DNA from 2 places in the Kitasatospora sp. NPDC058162 genome. Region 1 is predicted to be linked to the other one. Evidence: riboswitches for the same ligand, from Rfam matches in the RefSeq annotation. Region 1 holds a riboswitch; the other holds the start of a gene.

Region 1 (3,398 bases):
GGGGTGCCCGCCTCGACCGGGGAGCCGGGCGGGGTCTCGGCGGCGGCCGTGACGTCGTCGACCTCGACGTGCTCGCGGCGGAGCTCGTCCCGGACCACCTCCTCCTCCGTGTAGCGCTCGACCACCAGGCGGACCCGCTCGATCGGGGCGAGGTACTTGCGGACCACCGGCCGCTCCTCGCGGAGGGTGACCTCCTCGACCGCCTCGTCGATCTCCTTCTCGGTCAGCGAGGCCAGCTCGGCCTCGCTGACCGGCATCCGCTCCACCCGGACCCGCTCACGGACCACCGGGACGCGGCGCTCGACCTGCTCGCTGGTCACGTACTTGCGCAGCTTCGCGGTGCCCAGGACGTGCCACTCGGTGGTGATCTCCAGCCGCTCCTCGCGGCAGGTGATCTCGACCGGGCCGCTGGGGGCCGAGGAGGCGGCGGTGCCGTTCGGGGCCGGGGTGGTCGCGGCGGGCTGCGGCTTCGGCTCGACCGCGGGGGCGGCGAGCGGTGCGGTCGCGGTGCCGTTGGCGACCGGTGCGGGGGTGCTGAGGGTCCGCACGTGGGCCTCCGTGGCGGTGTCGGTGCTGGTGTGGGTGGCGGTCGTGGTGGTCATGGCGGTCGTCGTGGGGCCGGGGTCGGGGGAGTGGAAGGCGATCGGCTTGACGGTCCCGGCGCCCGCGGTGGTGCCGAAGTCGAGGTCGGGCCGGCCGTCCAGGGCGGGCTCCCCGGCGGCCGGACGGCCGTCCACGGGGGTGTCGAGGCCGTAGTAGCGGTAGAGCTGGAGCTCCTGGGCGGGCGACAGGTGTTGGCCCACGCCGAAGTCCGGCGAGTCCTTGACCAGCGACTTGTCGTAGGGCACCCGGAGCTCGTCGCCGGAGAACTCGCTCGTGGTGAGCGGGACGAAGGCGTCCCGGCCGAAGATGCCGGTCCGGACGGCCGCCCACTCCGGATGCCCGGTGGCGTCGTCCAGGTACACCTCGTCCACCGTGCCGATCTTGTCTCCGTTGCGGTCGACCGCCTTGTGGCCGATGAGGTCCCGGGGGTCGATGTCGGTCTGCACTCTTTCCTCCAAGCGCTGCGCCTGCGGAACTCCCGCAGGTGAGGCGGCCGGAGCACCCGTCCCGTCCGCCACTTCACACCAAAAGCCATGAATCGGACGGGCGCGACCGGGGTGCGCCGGACGGGCTCGGCACTGGGCCGTCCGGGGGACGCGCGTAGACCCCGGAGTGACCCGACGCACCCGTGATCGGAAGGCCTCCCGCTGGTACCCTGGGCCGCGACCGCCGAGCCCGCTCGGGAGAGTCCCCGACAGCGAAAACCGCTGGTCGGGGCGCCGAAGGAGCAACTCCTCCCCGGAATCTCTCAGGCATCCGTACCGTGCGGGATAGGTCACTCTGGAAAGCAGGGCAGGACCGCCGGCGCGGGAGCCGGCGATCACCACCCTCACCGACGGTGCAAGCCGACGAAGCGCCACAGCGCGACGTGCGGGCGAAGCTCTCAGGTCCCGATGACAGAGGGGGAGGCCTTTCGGGTCCGCCCGCCCAGACCGTCCGCTGTCCGCAGCGGCGCGGCCGACCGGCGTGCGCACCCCCGCCGGTCCGTGACCAGGAGGCCTCGACCACCATGAACGCCCAGCCGAACGCGGGACGCCCCACCAGCGCCTCGACCCTCACCGAGCTTGAGCTGGCCAGCCCCTTCGAGAACCGCCACATCGGCCCCGACGCCGCCGCGCAGGAGAAGATGCTGGCCTCCGTCGGCTACGGCTCGCTGGACGAGCTCGCCGCCACCGCCGTTCCCGAGGCGATCCGTTCCATCACCGCCCTGGACCTGCCCGGCGGCCGCAGCGAGGCCCAGGTCCTCGCCGAGCTGCGCGAGCTGGCCGGCCGCAACCAGGTGCTCCAGCCGATGATCGGCCTGGGCTACTACGGCACCTTCACCCCGCCGGTGATCCTGCGCAACGTCATGGAGAACCCGGCCTGGTACACCGCCTACACCCCGTACCAGCCGGAGATCTCGCAGGGCCGCCTGGAGGCGCTGCTCAACTTCCAGACCCTGGTCTCCGACCTGACCGGCCTGCCCACCTCCGGCTCCTCGCTGCTCGACGAGGGCACCGCGGCCGCCGAGGCGATGGCGCTGGCCCGCCGCGTCACCAAGGTCAAGGGCGGTGTCTTCCTGGTCGACGCCGAGACCCTGCCGCAGACCATCGCGGTGATCAACACCCGCGCGGTGCCGACCGGTGTCGAGGTCGTCGTCGCCGACCTGTCCGAGGGCATCCCCGCCGAGATCGCCGAGCGCGGCGTCTTCGGCGTGCTGCTCCAGTACCCGGGCGCCACCGGCGTGGTCCGCGACCTCACCCCGGTGATCGAGCAGGCGCACGGCCTGGGCGCGATCGTCGCCGTCGCCGCCGACCTGCTGGCGCTGACCCTGCTCAAGTCCCCCGGCTCGCTGGGCGCCGACATCGCCTGTGGCACCTCGCAGCGCTTCGGCGTCCCGATGGGCTTCGGCGGCCCGCACGCCGGCTACCTCTCGGTGCGCGCCGAGTACGCCCGCTCGCTGCCCGGCCGCCTGGTCGGCGTCTCCGTCGACGCCGACGGCAACCGCGCCTACCGCCTGGCCCTGCAGACCCGCGAGCAGCACATCCGCCGCGAGAAGGCCACCAGCAACATCTGCACCGCCCAGGTGCTGCTCGCCGTGATGGCCTCGATGTACGCCGTCTACCACGGCCCGGACGGCCTGGCCGACATCGCCCGCCGCACCCACCGCTACGCCGCCGCCCTCGCCGCGGGCCTGCGGGCCGGCGGCGTCGAGCTGCTGCACGGCGAGTTCTTCGACACCGTCACCGCCGTCGTCCCGGGCCGCGCCGCCGAGATCGCCGCCGCCGCCCGTGCCAACGGCATCAACGTGTTCCAGGACGGCGAGGACCGGATCTCGGTCTCCGCCGACGAGACCACCACCCGCGAGCACCTGGCCGGCGTCTGGGCCGCGTTCGGCGTCCCCGCGGTCGAGGTCGCCGAGGCCGCCGACGCGCTGCCCGCCGCGCTGCTGCGCGAGGACGAGTACCTGACCCACCCGGTCTTCCACAGCCACCGCTCGGAGACCGCCATGCTGCGCTACCTGCGCCGCCTGTCGGACCGGGACTACGCGCTGGACCGCGGCATGATCCCGCTGGGCTCCTGCACCATGAAGCTCAACGCCACCACCGAGATGGAGGCGGTGACCTGGCCCGAGTTCGGCCAGCTGCACCCCTTCGCGCCGGTCGACCAGGCCGCCGGCTACCTGACCCTGATCCGCCAGCTGGAGCAGCAGCTGGTCGAGGTCACCGGCTACGACGCCGTCTCGATCCAGCCGAACGCGGGCTCCCAGGGCGAGCTGGCCGGTCTGCTGGCCGTCCGCGCCTACCACCACGCCA
Region 2 (3,398 bases), on a different contig from region 1:
CAGCCCTCGGCGTGGGTGAGCGCGTCGTACTCGGCGGCGCTGAGCAGCGTGTCGGTGGCCTCCACGCGGACCTTGAACAGCCAGCCGCCCTCGAACGGGGCGCTGTTGACCAGGCTGTTGTCGTCCAGGACGTCCTGGTTGACCTCGGTGACCTCGCCGGTCACCGGGGAGTACAGGTCGCTGACCGACTTGGTCGACTCCAGCTCGCCACAGGTCTCGCCGGCGGTCACCGTGTCGCCGACCTCGGGGAGCTGCACGTAGACGATGTCACCGAGCGCGTCGGCGGCGTGCTTGGTGATGCCGACCGTCGAGACACCGGCCTCGGCGGCGGTCAGCCACTCGTGCTCCTTGGTGTACTGCAGGTGCTGGGGGTTGCTCATGGCGTCATTCTCCAGGATGGGAAGCGGGTACGACGCAGCGGGCCGCCGCACGGACGGCTCCGACGTGCGCGGACGGGAAAACGAGGGGGCGTTACGGCCTCGGACGAGGGGGCCGCTACGGCCTCAGCGGGCGCGCTTGTAGAACGGCAGCGCGACGACCTGGACCGGCTCGTGCTTGCCGCGGACGTCCACCGCGACGGTGGAGCCGGGGGTGGCGTGGGCGGCGTCGACGTAGGCCATCGCGATCGGCTTGCCCAGCGTCGGGGACGGCGCGCCCGAGGTGATCCGGCCGATCGGGGCGCCCTCGGTGGAGACCACCGTGTACTCGGCGCGCGGCACCCGCTTGCCCTCGGACACCAGGCCGACCAGCACCTTCGGCGGGTTGGACTCGGCCGCGGCGGCGGCCTGCTCCAGCGCCTTGCGGCCGATGAACGCGCCCTCGTTGGTGGTCTTGTCGAAGCGCACGACCCGGCCCAGACCGGCGTCGAACGGGGTCAGGTCGGTGGACAGCTCGTGCCCGTACAGCGGCATGCCCGCCTCCAGGCGCAGCGTGTCACGGCAGGACAGGCCGCACGGGACCAGGCCGCGGCCCTCGCCGGCGGCGGTCAGCGCCTGCCAGACCGGCTCGGCGTCGGCCGGGGCGCAGAAGATCTCGAAGCCGTCCTCGCCGGTGTAGCCGGTGCGGGCCAGCAGGACGGACCTGCCGGCGACGGTGGCCGGGAGGATCGCGTAGTACTTGAGGCCGGGCAGGTCGGCGTCGGTGGTCCCGGCCAGGATGCCGGTGGCCTCCGGGCCCTGGACGGCGATCAGCGCGTAGGTGTCGCGGTCGTCGGTGACGACGGCGTCGAAGCCCTTGGCCCGGGCGATCAGCTCGTCCAGGACCAGCTGGGCGTTGGAGGCGTTGGCGACGACCAGGAAGGCGTCCTCGCGCAGCCGGTAGACGATCAGGTCGTCCAGGATGCCGCCGTCCTCGGCGCAGATCATGGTGTAGCGGGCGCGCAGCTTGCCGAGCGCGGAGACGAAGCCGACCAGCGCGTGGTCCAGCATCTTGCCGGCCTGCGGGCCGGTGACGGTGATCTCGCCCATGTGCGAGAGGTCGAACAGGCCGGCCTTGGTGCGGACGGCGAGGTGCTCCTCGCGCTCGCTGCCGTAGCGCAGCGGCATGTCCCAGCCGGCGAAGTCGGTCATGGTCGCGCCGAGGGCGCGGTGCAGCGCGTCGAGCGCGGTCAGGCGGAGGGACGACATGGCCAGGAACTCCTCGGTCGGGGCACTCAGGGGTGCGCGCGCCGGACCGGACCCGCTCGGGGACCGACCCCGCGCGCGGGCATGCGGCGGCGTGGGTCTCCCCATCTGTCGTCGAACCTGAGAGCTTCACCGCCCACCTGCCCGCAGCCGGCACCAGCGTCGGCTGGTTCCAGCATCGGGGACAGGACGGCGGCTTGCACCGTGGGTGGGCGCGCGACCGGGTCGTGCGCCGCTTTCCAGATGTGCCTAACCCGCGCGGTAGGGGGGCCTGAGAGATTCCGGGGAGGACTTGCTCCTTCGGCGCCGGCTGTGCCTCCTGAGGGGCACTCCGGGCTCTCCCGCGCGGGTTCGAGCGGCCGGTGTGGAGTTGTGGGGGCCCGCGGCGCATGCCGTCGGACGCGCACATCATGGCACGTCCGCGCGGAGGAGGGGAGAGGGGACCCGGTCACACCACGACCGGGCGAACACGAGCCCTAAACTCTCCCCGTCGGCGCAGCAGTGGGCGGCCGACCCGGCAGGAGGCCGGATCGGCGGCGCATGGAGTACCCGGTGGAGCAGCAGCAGGGGTGGGACGGGCCGCAGGCGGTGCCGTCGGGCGGCGCGTGGCCGGCGAACGAGCTGGAGCAGGTGCTGACGGCCGCGCTGGGCGACCCGGGGGCGACCCCGCGGGTGATCGAGGTGCTGGCCCGCAGCCAGGTGTGGATCCCGCTGCCCGCAGGGGGCGACCCGGCCGGGCAGTCGCTGGACCTGCCGACCGTGGAGCTGGCCGGGGCCCCGTACGTGCCGGTGTTCTCCTCGCAGGAGGTGTTCCTCCAGCAGGCGCCGGGGATGGCCTTCGCGGTCGCGCCGGCCTGGGAGTTCGCCCGCGGGCTGCCGCTGGGCGTGGGCATCGCGGTCAACCCCGAGGCGGCGGTGGGCATCCCGGTGCCGCCGCAGGGCGTGGCGGAGCTGCGCCGGGGCCCGCGCGAGGACCGCTGGGAGCAGCAGCCGGAGGCGCCGACGGGCGGCCGGGTGGCCCTGCGCGAGCCGGTGCCGGGCGAGGACCCGGAGCACTTCCTGGCCGCCTGCCGGGCGGAACTGTCGGCCCTGCCGGGGGTGTTGACCGCGCGCCGGGCGCTGGCCAGCATCGAGGGCGAGCCGACCGTGATGTTCGTGGGCGTGCAGCTGGACCCGGCGGCCCCGGCCGACCCGGGCGCGGTGAACGAGGCGCTCGGCCGGGCGCTGGGAACCGCGCCGCTGCCGGGCGGCGTCCACCTCGTGCTGCTCGACCTCGCCGACGACCCGGTGGTCGAGTGGCTGTTGACCCGGGTCATGCCCTTCTACTCGCGGGTGTGAGCGGGGATCCTTCACAGGCACGTCGCCGTGGCGGTGGCCGGTGCCGCGCCATAGGGTGCGTGCAGGCGGCTGACGGGCCGGCGGGTTCAGGAAAGAGGCGCGGCGAGGTGGGCGCATGAGTGCGGGAACAGGAGCGGGCGGGTTGGAGCAGGCCCTGCGCGAGGTCGCGCCGGAGCGCTTCGACGCGTACGAGCGGCTGCTGCACGCGCTGGCCGACGGCCAGGTCTGGATGCTGCTCTGGCACGGCACGCCGGGCAGCCCGGAGGCCCAGTACGGGAACATGGAGATCAGCGGCCACGGCTACGCGCCGGCCGTCACCTCGCCCGAGCAGCTGACCGCCTCCGGCTGGGCCCGGGCCCACGAGGTCATCTCGGGGCGGGAGATCGCCGCTTCGCTGTACCGCACCCGCTGGGGCCTGTGGCTGAACCCGCACGCCCC

Evidence for each region. Region 1 has a riboswitch for glycine ahead of gcvP (aminomethyl-transferring glycine dehydrogenase). Riboswitches for the same ligand answer to the same signal wherever they lie in the genome.
Region 2: another riboswitch for glycine. It lies ahead of gcvT (glycine cleavage system aminomethyltransferase GcvT); the one in region 1 lies ahead of gcvP (aminomethyl-transferring glycine dehydrogenase).

The regions. Positions count from the first base shown of each region.
Region 1 covers NZ_JBHVUS010000046.1:13,753-17,150, forward strand. Annotated here, with positions in the region: gene ACFVXG_RS41480 (PRC and DUF2382 domain-containing protein) at 1-1,049, opposite strand, end outside; glycine riboswitch at 1,274-1,377, shown strand; gene gcvP (aminomethyl-transferring glycine dehydrogenase) at 1,613-3,398, shown strand, end outside.
Region 2 covers NZ_JBHVUS010000009.1:126,457-129,854, forward strand. Annotated here, with positions in the region: gene gcvH (glycine cleavage system protein GcvH) at 1-380, opposite strand, end outside; gene gcvT (glycine cleavage system aminomethyltransferase GcvT) at 504-1,625, opposite strand; glycine riboswitch at 1,872-1,976, opposite strand; gene ACFVXG_RS19740 (enhanced serine sensitivity protein SseB C-terminal domain-containing protein) at 2,163-2,960, shown strand; gene ACFVXG_RS19745 (enhanced serine sensitivity protein SseB C-terminal domain-containing protein) at 3,076-3,398, shown strand, end outside.